Regions from separate parts of the Pediococcus ethanolidurans genome, predicted to be linked through region 1. Evidence: a T-box and tRNA genes for the amino acid it is inferred to sense, from the RefSeq annotation. Region 1 holds a T-box; the other holds one or more tRNA genes.
The links. A T-box is a leader RNA that pairs with one kind of tRNA and senses whether it is charged. The one in region 1 lies ahead of AB3219_RS07150 (valine--tRNA ligase), so its partner is inferred to be a tRNA-Val.

Region 1 (11,335 bases):
CCAGCTGCCCACGTTGCAATTGGTAATTTAGTTTCACCTTCAAAGAAAATAGCTAAAATCATCCATAAAAATGTTAAATTGCTTACCATCGAATATGGATAAGCAAATAAAGATCCAGAAAAAATCAGATTAATTGAACCATCTAAAAATAAAGCCAAGAAAAATCCAATTGGGAAAATATACTTTAATTTAGCACTTTGTAGCATAATATAATTCACCCCAATCGACTATTTCAGCTCTGCAACTGAGACAACATTAATACTGCTCATATCTGCAGCTGGTTTGATATAGACCTCAGTGGCCAAACCACTTGAATCCTCTTTCGTAGCCACAACTTTACCAACATATAATCCCTTTGGCGTCACACCACCAAGACCAGATGTGGTAACCAATGCATTCTTTTGTACTTTTGCCTTTGAAGTCACTTGTCCCATAACAATTTCATTATTGGCACGATCAAAACTTGTAACAATACCATTAATGGTATTGCCTGATTCATCTTGAACCTGAATTGCAAAACGATTTGCAGAATCACTACTATCACTGATCAATTCAACCTTACTGGTTGTATAACTAGCTTCAATAACTCTCCCAATGAGTCCCTGACCAGCGACAACAGATTCGTTTTTCTTGATTCCAGAAGCGGTTCCTTTATTAATTACCACAATATTTTGCCATGATGAAGGTGCCCGTGAAATAACAGTTGCCGTAACTAAGTTATAATCTGTCATGCTCTTCTTCAAACTAACTTGTCGTTTTAACTGTTTATTTTCTTGACTTAAGGCTTGATCCCGTGAGCGAACTGCTTCTAACTGATCAATTTTCCCCTTTAATCGTTCATTTTCTTGATACGTATTAATGATCGAATTTAAGGCCTGTGAAGTATTTCGAATCGCATTCATAGGATAAGCCACCACACGATCAACCACACCGACAGCATCGTTACCAACTTTTTGTAACATTGGTGTTGTCGACTTTTTACGACTTGTTACCGATAGGGTCACTAAACCAACCGCAATAATCACACAGATTACAGCGATCACTAACTTTCGATTCGAAAAAAACTTTTGCATGGTAGACCCTCCGGAAATTATTTATATCGCGATTATAATTATAATCGCTCAGACACAGTCTGTATTATACCACAGAAAAAATTGCCATTACATGCTTGTTTGCCTTCATTTACCGCACCTTAATATTTAATTATAACTAAAGGTTGAAAGCACAGAAATGTATCTAATTACCTGACACAAAAGTGTTCATGGTAACAAAATTAGATTTAAATGCCGTCTCCCAGCAAATTTGGGCTGGAACGTAGTGGGCACGACTTAGAGCCGAAAACCACGTCTCTAAGCTCGGCCTTTATCTAAGCGAAACCCGCTAAGATAAATGTCACTACTGAGCCCATTTGCTTCCAGACTAAGTCTAATCCTTGCGATCTACAATCGATATAAAAGTTATGATATCAGTGTTGTGAGCATTATTGAAGCATCAAACGTTCTTAGTCCGGAGGCGATTGGTCTCAGGGGTGAAATTATTCTTAGTAATTTATTACTTAGAATAAGGCCGAGTTTGAAGACAAGTGTACTTCTTGACTTCAAATCGTGCCCACGGTTACACATAAGGATTAGTTTTCGTTCCGAAAACTTTAATGTTTCATACGATGTCGATTCTTGTGGCAAAAATCAGCCGCAAGAACTCGCACCCCGTTCCAGACCAAGTGAGCCGCAGGACGGCAGTTAAACTATTTTTTGAAGCCTAAGTCGTTTAACAGCAGTTATTAAAGTGATTTTGATACTTCCAACCTTTAGTTAATTAAATTAGGTGTTGTTCCGCAAAACTATAATAAGCTTCAGTTCCTGTAATGATATGATCTAACAGCTCAATACCCATTAAAATACCACACTCTTTCAACCGTTTAGTAAATTGAATGTCTTGTTGTGAAGGACTTACATCCCCACTTGGATGATTATGAGTCACCATAATTTTATTGGCACTGACTCTCAGTGCTTCAAAGAATATTTCTCGTGGATGAACAGTAGCAGAATTTAACCCACCTTTAAAAATCATTTTTTGAAAAATAATTTTATTTTTTGTATTTAAACAAAGTAGCGTCAATCTTTCCTGACGATAGCTTTTTTGAATATGAATTAAATGCTCCCCAATTTGGCGACTGCCAAATATTTCACCGACAATTTTATGCGGTGCCAACTCTACTCGTCTTCCCAATTCTAAACACGCCAAAAACTGCCGATTCAAATGCGGATAGTCAGAAAAGATTTGTCTTTTTTCAGAATTATATAATAACGCAAATAAAGATATATCTGGAACTAACCGCCAAAAGTTTTCAATCATTTTTTTCTGATTAGCACTTGAAAGTTCTTCACTTAAAAAAATTTGCAATAATTCCTCATTAGTATACTGTGCCATTTCGTCAAATGGCCTGCGTGCCGTTTTGATTTGCTTAACTGGTGTCTTGTTTTTCATTAGATTCACTCCTCTAAAGAAAAACATACGCAGGACTTAAGTTATTCCACGAACAACTTACGCACATCTGAAATAAAATACAATGACCCTGTAATTAAAAGCAAGTCTTCACTAGACATCAATTGACTTGCTTTAGCAATCGCCAATTGCCAATTTTCTTCAGTTTGAATTGGATTAGCCGTCTTAGTGCTCGTTGTTAGCTCCGATAAATTGGCCGACTGTCTTTTTCCAGGACCCGCAAACGTTGTCGCAATAATATGCACATTAGTTAATTTTCCCAATGTTTGAATCATTTTATGATATTGTTTATCCTCCAATATCGCAAGCACAATATAAATATCAAATTGTTTAAAGTGGGTTTTCAGTAATTCACTAATTTCTTCCATAGCTGGTTCATTGTGAGCACCATCCAAAACCACAAGCGGTTGTTCACTTACTTTTTCGAAGCGACCTGCCCAAAACGCTTTTGCCAATCCGTTTTTGACATTTTTTTCAATAACCGGAACTTTTTGTAGATTCAAAAAGATTAGATAAGCTTGAAGTGCTGTACTAGCATTATTAATTTGATAATTACCTAGCATGGAAATTCTTAAATCTTTAAATTGAAAGTTTTCAGTTGAAAAATCAAACTTTTGCGTCCATAAATCTTGATAACGACGATTACTTACCTGATACGCAGAATCAAAACAGAAATAATGACTTTGCTTTTGTTTGGCGGTTTTAATAATAACATTTAAGGCTTCATCATCAACTTGACCAACAACTGTTGGCACATTTTGTTTAATGATTCCTGCCTTTTGGCTCGCAATCGCAGCCAAAGTATTCCCTAATAGTTTCATATGATCAAAGCCGATATTAACGATCACAGAAACACTTGGTAGCACGACGTTTGTAGAATCGTAAAGACCACCAATCCCAACTTCGACCAGTACAACATCTGCATGCCCTTCAGCAAAATAACTAAACATCATCGCCGTAATGATTTCAAACTCGGTTGGTCCTCCTTCAGGCAAGGTTTCATCCAACTCATCAATTATCGGTAACAGTTTTTGCACCAGTCTAAGAATTTCCGCATCCGAAATTGGTTTACCATCTACACTAATTCGTTCGTTAAAACGGGTTAAAAATGGTGACGTGAAGGTCCCGACTTTATATCCAGTTTCCTGTAGCATACTGCGCAAAAACGTCAGTGTTGATCCCTTACCATTTGTGCCAGCAATGTGAATTGCTTTAATTTTATCTTGCGGATTATCAAGTGCCGCCATGAATTTCCGCATGCGTGCTAATGTTGGGATTTTTTTAAATTTAGTTCGTCCGTGAATAAAAGCAACGGCTTCCTCATAAGTCTTAACTTCCGTCAAAATTTCATCCTCCTCAAATTGAAAAAAAGACTAAACAAACGAATCGTTTAATTTAGTCCCTTCTCATAAAATTATTGTGCATCTTTTATTGATTCAAGTCTTTGTTTTGTTGCAGTTAATTTAGTTTCATAATCTGCTTGCTTTTGTCGTTCGCTTTCAACAACTGCCGCAGGGGCATTAGCCACAAACCGTTCGTTACCTAATTTTTTAATTGAACGATTAACTTCACTTGTATACTTATCAACTTTTTTTTGAAGCCGGTTAGCTTCATCCTTAAGATCAACTAGTTCTGCTAAGGGAATGTATACTTCAGCATCAGTTATTACCGCTGACATGGCTAACTTAGGTATTGCAATGTTTGCTCCCACTTCAAATTTAGCCGGATGACAAAAACGATCGATATAATCTTGATTAGTTTCAAACAATGCTTTTAGTTCTGCATTATCTGTTTTAATAAGTAAGTCTACCGAACTGGACATTGGTGCATTTGCATCCGCACGAATATTACGAACAGCCTTAATTAAGTCAATTAAGTGTGTCATTTCATTTTCAGCTTGTTTGTCAGCCAAATTTTCGTGCTCTACAGGATAAGCAGCCGTAACAATCGAAGTTCCTTCATGAGGCATCGCTTGCCAAAGCTCTTCAGTAACAAATGGCATAATTGGCTGAAGCAAACGTAAGGTTTGATCCAAAACATAGGCTAAAATATTGCGGGTATTTGCTTTAGCCTGTTCATCATTACCAGTCAAAATTTCCTTACTCATTTCAATATACCAATCACAAAAATCATCCCAAATGAAGGTATAAAGTGCTCGACCAGCCTCACCAAAATCATAAGTATCAAAGAAATGTGTGACCTGGTGAACCGTTTCATTTAAACGACTCAAAATCCATTTATCAGTTAAGTTCCACTCACTTTTGTCTGGTAAAACGGGTTCTGTCATTTCGCCAAGATTCATAATTACGTAACGACTGGCATTCCAAATTTTATTAATAAAATTCCACGCAGCGTCCATTTTAGTATAACTAAAGCGAATATCCTGACCAGCAGTTGATCCCTGTGATAAGAACCACCGTAATGCATCGGCACCGTACTTATCGATAACATCCATTGGATCAATACCATTTCCCAAGGACTTGCTCATTTTACGGCCCTGCTCATCACGAATTAAGCCATGCAATAACACATCTTTAAACGGTGGCTTGCCAGTAAATTCAAGACTTTGAAAAATCATTCGTGAAACCCAGAAAAAGATAATATCATAGCCAGTTACCAAAGTGCTAGTTGGAAAATAGCGTTTAAAATCAGGTGCATCTTCATCGGGCCAACCCATTGTTGAAAATGGCCATAAAGCACTAGAGAACCATGTATCTAAAACGTCTGAATCTTGTTCCCAATTTTCAATATCCTTCGGAGCTGTTTCACCAACATATGTCTCACCTGTTTGTTTGTTGTACCAAGCAGGAATTTGATGTCCCCACCAAAGCTGACGCGAAATTACCCAGTCATGAGCGTTTTCCATCCATTGTGTAAAGGTATGTTCAAACCGTTCAGGAATAAAATTAACCTTTTGATCGGATTTCTGATTTTCAAGTGCTAATTGAGCAAGATCTTTCATTTTAACAAACCATTGGGTAGATAACCGCGCCTCTACTTGAACACCGGTTCTTTCTGAATGACCAACACTATGCACAATCGGATCAATCGAAATTAAATAATCCTGATCCTGTAAATCTTTAACCATTGCCTTGCGGGCTGCAAACCGATCCATGCCTTCATACTTGCCGGCATTTTCATTCATAGTGGCATCTTCATTCATGGTATTGATTCGTTCCAAGTTATGCCGATTACCCACATTGAAATCATTAGGATCATGAGCAGGTGTAATTTTTACCATTCCAGTCCCAAAATCAGGATCAACATACTGATCAGAAATGATCGGAATATGGCGGCCTTGTAATGGTAAAATGACCTCTTTACCTACTAATTCCTTATAACGCTCATCACTTGGATTGACCGCAACTGCTGTGTCTCCCATCATCGTTTCTGGTCGAGTAGTCGCAATTTCAATATAATGTTTGCCATTAAATGTATCTTCTGCATTTACAAATGGATATTTTACATGATAAAAAGCACCCTTATCATCTTTATGAATAACTTCAATATCTGAAAGTGCCGTTCTTGCTTGTGGATCCCAATTAATAATGTATTCTCCACGATAAATTAAACCTTTGTTATATAAAGTCACAAAAACTTTTTTAACCGCTTTTGAAAGCCCGTCATCAAGCGTAAACCGTTCTCTCGCATAATCCAATGATAAACCAAGTTTAGCCCACTGTTTGTGAATGACATCAGCATACTCATCTTTCCATTCCCAAACTTGTTTAACAAATTTCTCACGGCCTAAATCATAGCGACTAATCCCTTGTTCACGCAATTTAGCTTCAACTTTTGCTTGAGTTGCAATACCAGCATGGTCCATTCCAGGTAACCATAATGTGTCATAACCTTGCATTCGTTTTTGACGAATTAACATATCTTGAAGCGTTGTATCCCAAGCATGGCCTAAATGTAATTTTCCAGTTACATTTGGCGGTGGAATAACGATTGAATACGGTTTGGCTTTTTTATCGCCACTTGGTTTAAAAAGGCCCTGATCTAACCATTGCTGATAACGTCCCTGTTCAACTGCACGGGGATCATATTTTGTTGACATTTCTTTTTTTTCTGTCATCTATTTTTCCTTTCTATACAAAAAAAGCATACGCATCCTTCAAAAGGACGAATATGCTTCGCGGTACCACCTAATTTGGGCGTTTAGCCCCACTTACTTCTTTTTTAACGGAATTACAAATCTCCGGTTATTCTTACTATTGGTTCGGAATAACAGCTCACAAACTACCAAACATCTCATGAAAACTTTCAGCATCTGTTTTCTCTCTTTGTTAAGACGTTTCCCTTTTGTTCAAAGCCTGTATAAGCATTTTAGCCAACAATCAAAGATTAGTCAACTTCAGTTGCATATTTTTTAATGACATCAAGAGCCTCTAAATAGTTAGGTTCATCATGAATTTCTGGCACGATTTGACGATAGACAATCTTCCCTTCAGCATCGATAATAAAGATCGTTCGTGCCAAAAAACCATCGTTTGGAATATAAAGATTCATCTCATAACCTAATGATAATTCTTCGTCTGAAAGCACCTCAAGATTAGCAACACCCTCGGCTGCACACCAAGCTTTTTGTTCAGTAATGGTATTATTAGAAACGGTCACAAAACGAACGGATGGATAATGATCTGCTTGCTGATTAAACTTTTTAGTTTCGAGTTTGCAGACTCGTGTATTTAAATCCGGAACAGTACTAATTAAAGTCGGTTTTCCAATTAAATCTCTCGTCTTAATTTTTTGGTTCTCAGCATTAAACAATTTGAACTTTGGTAACTGTTCTCCTACTTCAGGAGGATTACCAACAAGGGAAACTTTTTCTCCGCCATTTAAAACATCCACATTCATCACTCCTCAAATTCAGTAACTTATCTATCAAAAGATTAAACTAAACATAACCCATTCTAAGCTAACAATCAATGAAAAAAAGATGATTTATAGTAATTCTGCAAAAACATCTTCATTTTTGTTCAAGAAATTTTGATCAGGTTTAATTTCGGAAATTTCAATACCATCGAGTGCTTCTTTCATTAAACCTTCAACATCAATTCGTTTTTCATAATAACGTGCCCGTTCTGTGTCAGGACGAGTTTTAGGAGATGGTGGTGCAAAAATTGTACAACAGTCTTCAAATGGTAAAATTGACAAATCATAAGTGCCAATTTGTTCAGCCTGTTTGATAATTTCGGTTTTATCTAAAGAAATTACTGGTCGTAAGATAGGCATGTTAGTCACATCATTAATTGCTTCCATACTCTCCATCGTTTGAGAAGCAACCTGCCCTAAGGACTCACCATTAAAAATCGCTTTACCGCCACGTTTCTTAGCAATGGCAACCGCAATTCTTAACATCATCCGTCGTTGGACCGTCATTAAGTAACCTTCAGGAACCTTTTCCTTAATTTCCTCTTGAATTTTAGTAAAGGGAACCTGAATAAATTGGAGACTACCACCAAACGCAGCTAATCTTGATGTTAATTCTTTAGCTTTTGCCAACGCCTGTTCACTCGTGTATGGCGGACTAAAGAAGTGAACCATTTCCATATCAACACCACGTTTCATACCAAGATAACTCGCAACTGGTGAATCAATCCCACCGGATAACATCATCATTCCTTTTCCTGCGGTACCAACTGGTAAACCACCGGCACCTTGAATCGTCTCGCTTGAGAGAAACACACCGTTGTTTCGGACCTCAACTCGAAGGATCAAGTCTGGATTACGCATTTTCACAACTGCCTTCGGAAAATTATCAAGGACAAATCCACCTAACTCTTCGTTAAGTTCATTTGTATCCATTTCAAAATGATGATCCGAACGACGCGTATTAATCTTAAACGTCATTCCCGGTTTTAATTGTTCCGTCATCATCTTCAAAACCCCTTGATGAATAGCATCTAATGTGCGATCAACTTTGAGGGATGGCGAAAAGTTTTGTATACCAAATACCTGCTTTAATCGTTCAATAACGGCATTTGAATCTTCACCATTTAAAGTCACATGGGTTCGATCTCTTTTTGGATGAACTTCAAGTTTTGGAAATGCATGAAGACTTTTACGGATATTTCCACCTAACCGATTAACAAAATCACGCTGGTTCTTTCCTTTTGTAGAAAGCTCACCATAGCGCACCATAATCTCTGTGTACTGCATATAAGTAGCTCCTTGTCTTAATTTAATTTGGCAAATTCTGCATAAAGTTTATCAAACACTTTATTAAATTCTTGGGCTTCTGCAACTGTATTATCAGCATCTAAACTTACTCGAATGGCGCTTGTTGCAATGTCATCCGGTGTTTTCATAGCAGCTAAAGTACTTGATTCTACTTGTTTCTTGGAAGAACAAGCGCTGGTCGTTGAAATAAAGATATTGTAACGTTCAAAGGCATGAACAACTGTTTCACCACGAACTCCCTTGATTGCAAAACAAAGAATGTGCGGTGCAAATCCGTCGTTTCGTTGAGTAAACATTGTTACATTTTTAAACTTACTTACGTGATCAAAAATCGTTTCTTTAACCGTTTGTTGCTGTTTCACATTTGCAGGTTCATTTTGTAAAAGTAAGCGTAAAGCCTTGGCCATCCCAGCAATTGCTGGTAAATTTTCAGTTCCACTACGTTGATTCTTTTCTTGACCGCCACCGGTCATCAGCGGTGCAATTCGTCGGCCTTCACGAGCATAGATAAAGCCAATTCCTCGAGGTGCATGAAACTTATGACCAGAAAAAGTCACAAAATCAACTCGATCATTAAAAATTGCGGATTGAATACCTTTACCAATTCCCTGTACTGCATCAATATGAAAATGAATTTTTGGATACTTTTTAAGTACTTCAGCAGCTTCCTTGATTGGCTGTAACGTCCCAATTTCGTTGTTTACTGCCATGATAGATACTAAGATTGTGTCTGGTCGAATAGCCGCTTCAAGATCCTTAACTGAAATTCGTCCCTCTTTATCCACTGGTAAATAGGTAATGTCGTAACCTAGTTGCCGTAATTGCTCCATACTGTTGGTAATTGCTGGATGTTCAACGGCAGTTGTAATCAAGTGCTTTCCAAAAGCTCTTTTTTCGATAGCCGTTCCCTTAACCACCCAATTATCGCCTTCCGTTCCACCACTGGTAAAAAATATCTCATGCGGTTTCACATTTAGCAAGTCGGCAATTTGTTTTCGTGATTGCTCCAATAGATTAAATGCGGTTTCACCCATATTATGCAAACTAGATGGATTACCCCAGATCTTTTCACTGACCGTTTGGTACGTTTGTAAAACTTCTGGTGCCACTTTGGTTGTGGCGCTGTTGTCAAAATAAATCATGATATATATTCCTCTACTTCTTCAAAAAATTCTTTATTAATTATAACAACCGAATTAACAGGTAACAAGCCATTACCGAACTTCATCTATGATACTCAAAAATAGAAACAAAAACAAAGAATTCTATTTATTTGAAAGAAAAAACAATCCGAACCGAATTATTCAGTTCAGATTGTTTTACTTGAAACAACTTTTAAAACCTAATATTGAGTGTTCTTTTGCTTTTGATAGCTATCCGTCAACTGATCAACCATTCCTGGTTCAACGCTCTCTAATGCTCGACTAATTACACTTAAACTTTGTGCATAATCATGATCTTCATCAAATAACTTTTGAGCTCGTTTACTTGCGTTATCTACCGTTTCATTACTGTGACGATAACGATTTGTATACTGAATAATTTGTTCACTTAACGCAGCGTTATCCGTTAATTCTGTAGTTTTCTTGGCTAAGGATTGCATATCCTTATCAATCATTCCTAGTTGTTGATCAATTTGTTTCATATCAATTTTGACTTGGTTCATATTAGAAGAAAGTTTTTCAATCTCATCACTAACTACAAAAAAGTAATCCATGTAACTAGCTGGAATTCCTGGTAAATTCAGATTTTCAATGTGTCGCTTGATTTCGTGAATCTCTAAATCAAACTGATGAAGGGTTCGCCGTGAATCTTTCTCTTCTTCAATCAACTTTTGAATACTTTCATTAATAGCCGTTTGTTTAGATTCGATTTCATCAAGTTGATCATTTTCATCATGCATTCTCTGCAAAATTTCAGAATAAACCACTGGTTGATTAGTAATAGCTTCAGCATCTTGATCATGTTCATTACGAATATCTTGGAGTTTTGTCTCTAAATCATGTGCCTGACCATCTTCGTTGCCATTCAGAACATAACTTTGTCCCAAACGATCAATTTCAATCAACAAAGTATGACTTTGTTTTTCAGCATGTTCAATATATTCCGCAATGGTTTGAAATCCACCATCAACCTCAGTTCGGGCATCAATTTCTGTTTGCATCAAATCATAAAGGTTATCAATTCGGCTGGCAATGGTATCATTATTGCCCTTAACAGCATCAAGTCTCAAGTTACTCAATGTATCAATGTTTTCTTTGATTTTTTGAGAAATATCTTCAATATCATTTGGAATTTCATCGTCCACAAAGGCGTAATTATGATTAATTAATTGCGTATAACCATTCTTAATTTCATCTAACTGACCAGGGAAATCTTCATTTAATTGAATATAGAGTTCAGGAATGGCTTCCAATTGATCCTCTAATACCTTAGTACTGCTTTGCAATTGCTGTAACTGGCTTTCCGCTTTCTTATGATCGCCACTTTCAACAGTTTTAGCAAAATTCTCAAATGCATTTTCAAGGCGTTCTAAACTGTCATTTAACATATCAATGCTAGGACCATAAGTCATGTTTTTGGCCAATAGCGTTTTACGTAAAGTTTGATATTTATGACGTAACACCTTAACTTCATTTTGTTG
Region 2 (11,335 bases), 520 kb from region 1:
AGTGCAACTTCAGTTTTGAAGACACGTTCATTGATGAAACGTCTTGACACTAAAGAAATGAAGAAATTAGCTGAAAAAGCTGTTACTGAAGCAGAAACTAATGATGATGTAATTAAACTCGTTAACGATGCCCTTAAGTAACAAAATTTAGATTTGTATAAATCTCCTCGGATCATAGAATCCTGAGGAGATTTTTTTGGTATACTAAAACCGATTAAACAATGAGGTAAGAAGAATGTATTTTAAGACAAGTGACGAAGTAAAGATAAATTATGAAGATGAAGGATCGGGTCCGGTAATCGTTTTTTTGACTGGTTTCGGTGGATCAAAAGAAATTTGGCATCGACAAAAATTAGCGTTGATTCAGCATAATTATCGAGTTGTGACCATGGACTTCCGCAATCAGGGAGTGTCACAACATGTCAATTGGGGGTTACGTGTTTCACGATTAGCCGCAGATGTGCATGAATTGTGTTTGTTACTAAAACTAACGGAGATAATCTTAGTAGGTAACTCGATGGGCGGGGCGGTTGTTTATGCCTATTTGTCTTTGTATTCGAGTAACCAAATTAAGCGAGTGGTGGTAGTTGATCAATCACCAAAAATGATTAATGATCACGATTGGTATTTTGGTTTTAAAGGTCTAAATTGGCAAAACTTCAAACAACGGTTACAACAGCCACTGGGCTCATCAACATTTAAACATATTGATGATGACACCTTTATCCTTGTTAAAAAAGTGACGGAAAGTCATCCTTTTGATAGCAGGCTGGATTACGAGCTTTTAATTAATCACGCAGTTCAAGATTGGCGTGATGTGTTAAGACGGTTATCAATTCCGATGCTGTTGGTAGTTGGAAAACAAAGTCCTTATTTCGATTATCGTTTTGGTTTTGAAGTTCAAAAATTAAATTCTAAGATAAGAACTAAAGTTGTGAATGAAAGTGGTCATATTGTTATGGCAGAACAATCAGAAAAATTTAATCAGCTTTTACTTGAATTTTTGTCAGAGTAGGATTAAATATTAGAGTTGTTTGCATAACGCGTATGAAACCAATATAATTAAACTTGATTAAGTAGATAGTTTTTTTGGGAGGATACTTGTGAATATAGGAATTTTTACAGATACATATTACCCGCAGGTGAGTGGTGTCGCAACATCCATTAAAACACTGAGAGAGCAACTCGAAAAACAGGGGCATCAAGTGTACATTTTTACCACAACAGATCCCAAAGTGGATAAAAATGTGTATGAGAGAAATATTTTCCGTTTTCCAAGCATTCCTTTTGTTTCTTTTACAGATCGAAGAATAGCTGTGAGCGGTTTGTTCAAGGCTTATCAAGTTGCAAAAGAATTAAATTTAGATATTGTTCATACTCAGACTGAGTTTTCTTTAGGCTGGATTGGAAAATTTGTTGCTAAAAATTTAAAAATTCCTTGTGTGCATACTTATCACACAATGTATGAAGACTATTTACATTATGTGGCAAATGGTCATTTGCTGCGACCTTATCATGTTAAACAAGGAACACGCGCTTTTTGCTATCATTTGACTGGGGTTATTGCACCAAGTGAACGTGTGATCAAAACCTTGAATGGTTACGGTGTGAAGGCACCAATTCGCGTCATTCCAACTGGTGTTAATGTGAATCATTATGCACAACACGAAGAAATTGATTGGCGAAAAAAGTACGGCTTTCCTAAAGAAAAGAAAATTTTACTTTCTTTAAGCCGCTTAGCATATGAAAAAAATATTCAAGAAGTTATTAAAACATTTCCCGAAATTTTAAAGAAGGTTCCCGATAGTTTATTGGTAATTGTTGGGGATGGTCCAGCACGAGAAAGTTTGGAACAACAAACAAAGAGCTTAGGTATTACCGATCATGTTAGGTTTACCGGTGAAATTAATAATGATATTGTTTATCGCTATTATCAAATGGCAGATCTATTTGTTTCTGCATCAGATTCAGAATCGCAAGGTTTAACCTATATTGAGGCACTTGCGGCTGGACTCAAAGTAGTTGTTAAATCTAGTCCATATACAGATCAATTGTTAGATGATCCTTCTTTGGGTGTTACCTTTGAAACTGAGAAACAATTCATTCATTTTGCGGAAAACTATTTAACCCATCCGGTTAGTTTTGAGGATCCAGAACCACGGGAACGCAAACTTTATGATATTTCAGCGGATCATTTTGGTAAACAGGTTGTCGATTTCTACAAAGATTCACTAGTTTTATATGCAGATCGAGAAGAGTCTTCAAGCTTTTCTGACTAAGGGGGAAAAGATTTGCGAATTAATATGTTTTCTTCAGCAACAAAAGTTAAGGGTCAAGGTGTAGGTAGCGCATATGAAGAATTGGTTTCATTGCTCAAGACACATTTCCCGGATGAATTTAAAATAAGTATCAATAAATATAGTCGCTCTGAAATTAGTCATTATCATACGATAGACCCACAGTTCTACTTGTCGACGTTTATGCCAGGCAGAGGTAGAAAGATTGGTTATGTCCATTTTTTGCCTGAGACGATTGACGGAAGTCTAAAGATTCCACAACCGTTTCGGGGTATTTTTTATAAATATATAATTGCGTTCTATAAACGGATGGATCATATTGTGGTAGTTAATCCAACCTTTATTCCTAAATTAACGGCTTATGGAATTCCCGAAGACAAGATAACTTATATTCCTAACTTTGTGCATAAGAGTGAATTTTATGAAATGAATTTGGCAGAGAAAAAAGAATTACGAGCACAAATGCATATTGACGAACATAAATTTGTGATCTTGGGAATTGGCCAAGTTCAAGAACGAAAAGGCGTTAAAGACTTTATTAAACTCGCAAAAGATAATCCAGACATCCTTTTTATTTGGGCTGGAGGCTTTTCTTTTGGTCGAATGACAGATGGTTACACAGAATTAAAAAAAGTGGTAGACAACCCGCCTGCAAACCTGAAGTTTACGGGAATTGTTGATCGGGAGAAGTTAGTAAATTACTATAACGTTGCTAATCTCTTTTTACTTCCCTCATATAATGAATTATTTCCGATGTCGGTGTTAGAAGCTTTTAGTTGCGGGACACCGGTTCTGCTTCGTGACTTAGACTTGTATCATGCCATTATTGAAGGCTATTACGATCCAGCAAAAGATGTTACGGATATGCAGAAACAAATTGAGTATCTTTCTAAAAATCCGGCTGCGTTAGCGAAACTTCGTGAAAAATCCAATGAAGCATCAGAACAGTACTCGGAAGCGCATTTAGCAAATATCTGGCATGGCTTTTATATGCGTCAGGCAAGAGAGGGCTAAATCAATGTCAAAGAGAAATAAAATTGTACTCGTAATTATGCTGGCTTTAGGAGTCGGTATTTTTGCTTTTTCGTTGCGAAATGTCAATTTAAATCAATTGCTGCATGACATTGTGCATATTCATGTTCAGTGGTTATTGGTTGCCGTAATTTGTATGTTACTTTATTTTGGGATTGAAGCCGTGATTACCAAAATGTTTGTTGTCAGTAACGGGGATAGATTTTCCATCCGGGATGCAATTCGGATTCCTTTGATTGAACAGTTATTTAATGGAATTACACCTTTTTCATCAGGAGGACAGCCGGCACAGCTAGTGGCATTAATGCAAAGCGGTGTTGAAGCTGGTAGAGCAAGTTCGGTCCTTTTAATGAAATTTGTGGTTTTTCAAGCAATGATAGTGATTAACTTTATGTTTAGTTTGTTGATTGGATTTAACTATATTGCTGAAAAAATGAGTTATTTGTCTTTATTTGTGGTATTTGGCTTTCTTATTCACTTTGCAGTTATTATTGGATTGTTGCTGGTCATGTACTGGCATGGTTTTACAAAAAAATTAATTAGTTGGATCATGATTCCAATTGGTTGGTTTGTGAAGAAAGATCGTTATGATAAGTGGAAAGTTTCACTTGATAAAAAGGTAGATACTTTTTATTTGGAAAGTGTCCGCATTAAATCGCAGTGGAAATTACTGATTAAAGTTTTTGTAATGACCTTTTTTCAGTTGCTGTTTTACTACTTAGTCCCATACTATATTATGTTGTCGCTTGGCTATACTGGTATAAATATCATTATGGTAACTTCATTACATGTTTTGATTGTGATGGTAATCTCTATTTTCCCGATTCCTGGTGGTTCGGGTGGCGCAGAATATAGTTTTGATGTCTTGTTCTCCAGTTTTATTCACAGTAATAGTAAGTTAGTTCTTGCAATGCTAATTTGGCGTTTATTAACTTATTACTTTGGTATGTTTGGTGGAATATTTGCGTTGGTGACGAGACCAGACAAATTAAATCGAACGGTTGTAAAAAAGTATAGTGGTAATTTATAAGCCGTCCTTTCATTTGAAAGGACGGTTTTGCTATCTATCTCAAAAAAATAAAAACAGCTCTATGTCAAGGGAGACAAGAGCTTTGAAAGCTGACTTAAAAAATTTGAAAGATTTAGGCTTGACCGTAGCCGGATTACTTGATATGATGTTCAAGGTCGTTTTGAGAGACGTTGCTTCTGAAAATGATAATCAAATGTTTTTAAAAAGTTGAATTTGGTTGTTGACTTTTACAAAAACAGATGATAAAGTTAAATAGTTGCGTTGAGACGTTTAGCGCTTCCAACTGCGACATAGTAGACCTTTGAAAACTGAACAAAGTTTCGACGAAACAAAATGTGTAGGGTCTTCAAATGAAAATTTTGAAGCAAACAATTTGCGAAGTCAATTCGCTTTAAACAATGAAACAACAAATGAGCTTGTTAAAACTCAAGTATAATATGAGAGTTTGATCTTGGCTCAGGATGAACGCTGGCGGCGTGCCTAATACATGCAAGTCGAACGCACTTTCGTTAATTGATTTTGAGATGCTTGCATCGAAGATGATTTTAACTATAAAGTGAGTGGCGAACGGGTGAGTAACACGTGGGTAACCTGCCCAGAAGCGGGGGATAACACCTGGAAACAGATGCTAATACCGCATAACAAAATTAACCGCATGGTTGATTTTTAAAAGATGGCTTCGGCTATCACTTCTGGATGGACCCGCGGCGTATTAGCTAGTTGGTGAGATAAAGGCTCACCAAGGCAGTGATACGTAGCCGACCTGAGAGGGTAATCGGCCACATTGGGACTGAGACACGGCCCAGACTCCTACGGGAGGCAGCAGTAGGGAATCTTCCACAATGGACGCAAGTCTGATGGAGCAACGCCGCGTGAGTGATGAAGGCTTTCGGGTCGTAAAACTCTGTTGTTGGAGAAGAACGTGTGTGAGAGTAACTGCTCATGCAGTGACGGTATCCAACCAGAAAGCCACGGCTAACTACGTGCCAGCAGCCGCGGTAATACGTAGGTGGCAAGCGTTATCCGGATTTATTGGGCGTAAAGCGAGCGCAGGCGGTCTTTTAAGTCTAATGTGAAAGCCTTCGGCTTAACCGAAGAAGTGCATTGGAAACTGGGAGACTTGAGTGCAGAAGAGGAGAGTGGAACTCCATGTGTAGCGGTGAAATGCGTAGATATATGGAAGAACACCAGTGGCGAAGGCGGCTCTCTGGTCTGCAACTGACGCTGAGGCTCGAAAGCATGGGTAGCGAACAGGATTAGATACCCTGGTAGTCCATGCCGTAAACGATGAATGCTAAGTGTTGGAGGGTTTCCGCCCTTCAGTGCTGCAGCTAACGCATTAAGCATTCCGCCTGGGGAGTACGACCGCAAGGTTGAAACTCAAAAGAATTGACGGGGGCCCGCACAAGCGGTGGAGCATGTGGTTTAATTCGAAGCTACGCGAAGAACCTTACCAGGTCTTGATATCTTCTGCTAACCTAAGAGATTAGGCGTTCCCTTCGGGGACGGAATGACAGGTGGTGCATGGTTGTCGTCAGCTCGTGTCGTGAGATGTTGGGTTAAGTCCCGCAACGAGCGCAACCCTTATTATTAGTTGCCAGCATTAAGTTGGGCACTCTAGTGAGACTGCCGGTGACAAACCGGAGGAAGGTGGGGACGACGTCAAATCATCATGCCCCTTATGACCTGGGCTACACACGTGCTACAATGGACGGTACAACGAGTTGCGAGACCGCGAGGTTTAGCTAATCTCTTAAAACCGTTCTCAGTTCGGACTGCAGGCTGCAACTCGCCTGCACGAAGTTGGAATCGCTAGTAATCGCGGATCAGCATGCCGCGGTGAATACGTTCCCGGGCCTTGTACACACCGCCCGTCACACCATGAGAGTTTGTAACACCCAAAGCCGGTGGAGTAACCTTCGGGAGCTAGCCGTCTAAGGTGGGACAGATGATTGGGGTGAAGTCGTAACAAGGTAGCCGTAGGAGAACCTGCGGCTGGATCACCTCCTTTCTAAGGATATTTAGAAACGGAAACCTACACATTGTCGAAACTTTGTTTAGTTTTGAGAGGTTTACTCTCAAAACTTGTTCTTTGAAAACTAAATAATATCGAAAAATTTTCTAATTTTAATTATTTATTATAATGTAATTAAACCGAGAACACTGCGTTTTATAGAGTTTTAAAACAAGATTAGTTCAAAAAATAATCGCTAAACTCAAGACCACTTTACCGCAGGTAAAGTTAGGTTAAGTTATAAAGGGCGCATGGTGAATGCCTTGGTACTAGGAGCCGATGAAGGACGGGACTAACACCGATATGCTTCGGGGAGCTGTAAGTAAGCTTTGATCCGGAGATTTCCGAATGGGGAAACCCAACAACATTAATCCGTTGTTACCACCACGTGAATACATAACGTGGTTGGAGGTAGACGCGGGGAACTGAAACATCTCAGTACCCGCAGGAAGAGAAAGAAATATCGATTCCCTAAGTAGCGGCGAGCGAACGGGGAACAGCCCAAACCAGGAAGCTTGCTTCCTGGGGTTGTAGGACTGAACATTTGAGTTACCAAAGATTTTCATAGCCGAACAGTCTGGGAAGACTGGCCAGAGCGGGTGATAGCCCCGTAGGCAAAATGAAGATCCCTCAGTTCAGGATCCTGAGTACGGCGGAACACGTGTAACTCCGTCGGAATCCGGGAGGACCATCTCCCAAGGCTAAATACTCCCTAGTGACCGATAGTGAACCAGTACCGTGAGGGAAAGGTGAAAAGCACCCCGGAAGGGGAGTGAAACAGTTCTTGAAACCATGTGCCTACAAGAAGTCAGAGCCCGTTAAGGGGTGATGGCGTGCCTTTTGTAGAATGAACCGGCGAGTTACGTTTACATGCCAGGTTAAGTTGAAAAAACGGAGCCGCAGCGAAAGCGAGTCTGAATAGGGCGACTGAGTATGTAGATGTAGACCCGAAACCAAGTGACCTACCCATGTCCAGGTTGAAGGTGCGGTAAAACGCACTGGAGGACCGAACTCGTGTACGTTGAAAAGTGCTGAGATGAGGTGTGGGTAGCGGTGAAATTCCAAACGAACTTGGAGATAGCTGGTTCTCTCCGAAATAGCTTTAGGGCTAGCCTCGGATTAAGGATCATGGAGGTAGAGCCACTGTTTGGACTAGGGGCCCGTCTTGGGTTACTGAATTCAGATAAACTCCGAATGCCATTGATTTATGTCCGGGAGTCAGACGGTGAGTGATAAGATCCATCGTCGAAAGGGGAACAGCCCAGACCACCAGTTAAGGTCCCTAAATATATGTTAAGTGGAAAAGGATGTGGAGTTGCATAGACAACTAGGATGTTGGCTCAGAAGCAGCCATCATTTAAAGAGTGCGTAATAGCTCACTAGTCGAGTGATTCTGCGCCGAAAATGTACCGGGGCTTAAACATATTACCGAGACTGTGGATGCCACCGTAAGGTGGCGTGATAGGAGAGCGTTCTAAGGGCAACGAAGGCAGACCGTGAGGACTGTTGGAGCGCTTAGAAGTGAGAATGCCGGTATGAGTAGCGAAAGACAGGTGAGAATCCTGTCCACCGAATGACTAAGGTTTCCTGGGGAAGGCTCGTCCACCCAGGGTTAGTCGGGACCTAAGTCGAGGCCGAGAGGCGTAGACGATGGATAACAGGTTGAGATTCCTGTACTAGTTAAACTTGTTTGAACAATGGAGGGACGCAGGAGGCTAAGGAATGCGCACGGTTGGATATGTGCGCCCAAGCAGCAAGTCTGATTGAGAGTTAAATGCTTTCAGTCTTAAGGACAAGCTGTGATGGGGAGTGAAATTTAAAGTAACGAAGTTCCTGATGTCACACTGCCGAGAAAAGCTTCTAGTTAGAGTTTAACTACCCGTACCGCAAACCGACACAGGTAGTCGAGGAGAGTATCCTCAGGTGAGCGAGAGAACTCTCGTTAAGGAACTCGGCAAAATGACCCCGTAACTTCGGAAGAAGGGGTGCTGATCGCAAGATCAGCCGCAGTGAATAGGCCCAGGCGACTGTTTATCAAAAACACAGGTTTCTGCAAAATCGTAAGATGACGTATAGGGGCTGACGCCTGCCCGGTGCTGGAAGGTTAAGTGAATGAGTTAGCTTCGGCGAAGCTTTGAAATGAAGCCCCAGTAAACGGCGGCCGTAACTATAACGGTCCTAAGGTAGCGAAATTCCTTGTCGGGTAAGTTCCGACCCGCACGAAAGGCGTAACGATCTGGGCACTGTCTCAACGAGAGACTCGGTGAAATTATAATACCCGTGAAGATGCGGGTTACCCGCGACAGGACGGAAAGACCCCATGGAGCTTTACTGTAGCTTGATATTGAGTGTTTGTACAGCTTGTACAGGATAGGTAGGAGCCATAGAAACCGGAACGCTAGTTTCGGTGGAGGCGTTGGTGGGATACTACCCTCGCTGTATGAACCCTCTAACTCGCGCCACTAAGCGTGGCGGAAGACAGTGTCAGGTGGGCAGTTTGACTGGGGCGGTCGCCTCCTAAAGAGTAACGGAGGCGCCCAAAGGTTCTCTCAGAATGGTTGGAAATCATTCGCTGAGTGTAAAGGCAGAAGAGAGCTTGACTGCGAGACAGACAGGTCGAGCAGGGACGAAAGTCGGGCTTAGTGATCCGGTGGTACCGTATGGAAGGGCCATCGCTCAACGGATAAAAGCTACCCTGGGGATAACAGGCTTATCTCCCCCAAGAGTTCACATCGACGGGGAGGTTTGGCACCTCGATGTCGGCTCATCGCATCCTGGGGCTGTAGTCGGTCCCAAGGGTTGGGCTGTTCGCCCATTAAAGCGGTACGCGAGCTGGGTTCAGAACGTCGTGAGACAGTTCGGTCCCTATCCGTCGCGGGCGTAGGAAATTTGCGAGGATCTGTCCTTAGTACGAGAGGACCGGGATGGACATACCGCTGGTGTACCAGTTGTTCCGCCAGGAGCATCGCTGGGTAGCTATGTATGGATGAGATAAACGCTGAAAGCATCTAAGTGTGAAACTCGCCTCAAGATGAGATTTCCCATTCCATTTATGGAAGTAAGACCCCTGAGAGATGATCAGGTAGATAGGTTGGGAGTGGAAGTGTAGTGATACATGGAGCGGACCAATACTAATCGGTCGAGGACTTAACCACAAAGTGGTGTTCTCAAAGAGAAGGATTCGATATTATTTAGTTTTGAGAGAATAAATTTCTTTCACACGAGCCACGAAGGTGGATCGGAGAAGTGTGGTGGCGATAGCGAGAAGGATACACCTGTTCCCATGTCGAACACAGAAGTTAAGCTTCTTAGCGCCGAGAGTAGTTGGGGGATCGCTCCCTGCGAGGGTAGGACGTTGCCATGCGAATAATGGAGGATTAGCTCAGTTGGGAGAGCGTCTGCCTTACAAGCAGAGGGTCACAGGTTCGAGCCCTGTATCCTCCATTTGAGCCGTTAGCTCAGTTGGTAGAGCATCTGACTTTTAATCAGAGGGTCGGCAGTTCGAGGCTGCCACGGCTCATTGACACTAAATGTCAATAAGAATTTCATAGTTAATTATAAAATGATGCCGACTTAGCTCAGTTGGCAGAGCATCTGTCTTGTAAACAGGGGGTCGGAGGTTCGAATCCTCTAGTCGGCATTTTGTAATTATGCGGAAGTAGTTCAGTGGTAGAACATCACCTTGCCATGGTGGGGGTCGCGGGTTCGAATCCCGTCTTCCGCTTTGTAGTTTTTACTACAAACGTTGCCGGGGTGGCGGAATTGGCAGACGCACAGGACTTAAAATCCTGCGGTCAGTGATGACCGTACCGGTTCGATCCCGGTCCTCGGCATTTTAATAAGCACCCATAGCGCAATTGGATAGAGTGTCTGACTACGAATCAGAAGGTTGTAGGTTCGACTCCTACTGGGTGCATTTTCGGGAAATAGCTCAGCTTGGTAGAGCACCTGGTTTGGGACCAGGGGGTCGCAGGTTCGAATCCTGTTTTCCCGATTAAATGTTTTTTTATGCATTTAAGTCAATTTAGATCGCGGTGTAGCTCAGCTGGCTAGAGCGTCCGGTTCATACCCGGGAGGTCGAGGGTTCGATCCCCCCCGCCGCGATAGGTTTTAATATACGAACTTGGACCTTTAGCTCAGTTGGTTAGAGCAGACGGCTCATAACCGTTCGGTCGTAGGTTCGAGTCCTACAAGGTCCATCTAATGTGTTTTAAAGATATATTAGTGGACAATGAAAACCGTATATTGTAATGGAGGATTACCCAAGTCTGGCTGAAGGGAACGGTCTTGAAAACCGTCAGGTGGGTCAAACCACGCGAGAGTTCGAATCTCTCATCCTCCTTTTTGATTATCGCGGGATGGAGCAGTCTGGTAGCTCGTCGGGCTCATAACCCGAAGGTCGCAGGTTCAAACCCTGCTCCCGCAATTATGGTTCCATGGTCTAGTTGGTTTAGGACGCCTGCCTGTCACGCAGGAGATCACGAGTTCGAGTCTCGTTGGAACCGTTAATGGCTCGGTAGCTCAGTTGGTAGAGCAACGGATTGAAGCTCCGTGTGTCGGCGGTTCGATTCCGTCCCGCGCCATCTCTAATATAGTTCTGCGGGTGTAGTTTAGTGGTAAAATCACAGCCTTCCAAGCTGTTGTCGCGAGTCCGATTCTCGTCACCCGCTTTTTTATATGATGGGCCTATAGCTCAGCTGGTTTAGAGCGCACGCCTGATAAGCGTGAGGTCGATGGTTCAAGTCCATTTAGGCCCATTGGAGAAGTACTCAAGTGGCTGAAGAGGTGCCCCTGCTAAGGGTATAGGTCGCGTAAGCGGCGCGAGGGTTCAAATCCCTCCTTCTCCGTTGTTTTATGACCCGTTGGTCAAGTGGTTTAAGACACTGCCCTTTCACGGCAGTAACATGGGTTCGAATCCCGTACGGGTCATTTTCATTTATATATTATCGCGGGATGGAGCAG

Region 2: it has a tRNA-Val gene. The T-box ahead of AB3219_RS07150 (valine--tRNA ligase) is inferred to sense a tRNA for this amino acid. The anticodon was not compared.

What each region holds. Positions count from the first base shown of each region.
Region 1 covers NZ_OZ061250.1:1,438,021-1,449,355, reverse strand. The annotation lists gene mreD (rod shape-determining protein MreD) at 1-206, opposite strand, end outside; gene mreC (rod shape-determining protein MreC) at 228-1,073, opposite strand; gene radC (DNA repair protein RadC) at 1,816-2,487, opposite strand; gene AB3219_RS07155 (folylpolyglutamate synthase/dihydrofolate synthase family protein) at 2,529-3,848, opposite strand; gene AB3219_RS07150 (valine--tRNA ligase) at 3,920-6,583, opposite strand; T-box leader at 6,624-6,827, opposite strand; gene AB3219_RS07145 (peroxiredoxin) at 6,853-7,359, opposite strand; gene thiI (tRNA uracil 4-sulfurtransferase ThiI) at 7,453-8,670, opposite strand; gene AB3219_RS07135 (cysteine desulfurase family protein) at 8,688-9,833, opposite strand; gene ezrA (septation ring formation regulator EzrA) at 10,034-11,335, opposite strand, start outside.
Region 2 covers NZ_OZ061250.1:1,958,968-1,970,302, reverse strand. The annotation lists gene ptsP (phosphoenolpyruvate--protein phosphotransferase) at 1-141, shown strand, start outside; gene AB3219_RS09785 (alpha/beta fold hydrolase) at 236-1,015, shown strand; gene AB3219_RS09780 (glycosyltransferase family 4 protein) at 1,104-2,279, shown strand; gene AB3219_RS09775 (glycosyltransferase family 4 protein) at 2,304-3,311, shown strand; gene AB3219_RS09770 (lysylphosphatidylglycerol synthase transmembrane domain-containing protein) at 3,316-4,359, shown strand; gene AB3219_RS09765 (hypothetical protein) at 4,442-4,570, shown strand; rRNA gene AB3219_RS09760 (16S ribosomal RNA) at 4,793-6,370, shown strand; rRNA gene AB3219_RS09755 (23S ribosomal RNA) at 6,605-9,528, shown strand; rRNA gene rrf (5S ribosomal RNA) at 9,621-9,737, shown strand; tRNA gene AB3219_RS09745 (tRNA-Val) at 9,745-9,817, shown strand; tRNA gene AB3219_RS09740 (tRNA-Lys) at 9,821-9,893, shown strand; tRNA gene AB3219_RS09735 (tRNA-Thr) at 9,941-10,013, shown strand; tRNA gene AB3219_RS09730 (tRNA-Gly) at 10,026-10,097, shown strand; tRNA gene AB3219_RS09725 (tRNA-Leu) at 10,121-10,206, shown strand; tRNA gene AB3219_RS09720 (tRNA-Arg) at 10,216-10,289, shown strand; tRNA gene AB3219_RS09715 (tRNA-Pro) at 10,294-10,367, shown strand; tRNA gene AB3219_RS09710 (tRNA-Met) at 10,404-10,477, shown strand; tRNA gene AB3219_RS09705 (tRNA-Ile) at 10,499-10,572, shown strand; tRNA gene AB3219_RS09700 (tRNA-Ser) at 10,626-10,715, shown strand; tRNA gene AB3219_RS09695 (tRNA-Met) at 10,726-10,799, shown strand; tRNA gene AB3219_RS09690 (tRNA-Asp) at 10,804-10,878, shown strand; tRNA gene AB3219_RS09685 (tRNA-Phe) at 10,884-10,956, shown strand; tRNA gene AB3219_RS09680 (tRNA-Gly) at 10,973-11,043, shown strand; tRNA gene AB3219_RS09675 (tRNA-Ile) at 11,056-11,130, shown strand; tRNA gene AB3219_RS09670 (tRNA-Ser) at 11,133-11,220, shown strand; tRNA gene AB3219_RS09665 (tRNA-Glu) at 11,230-11,302, shown strand; tRNA gene AB3219_RS09660 (tRNA-Met) at 11,321-11,335, shown strand, end outside.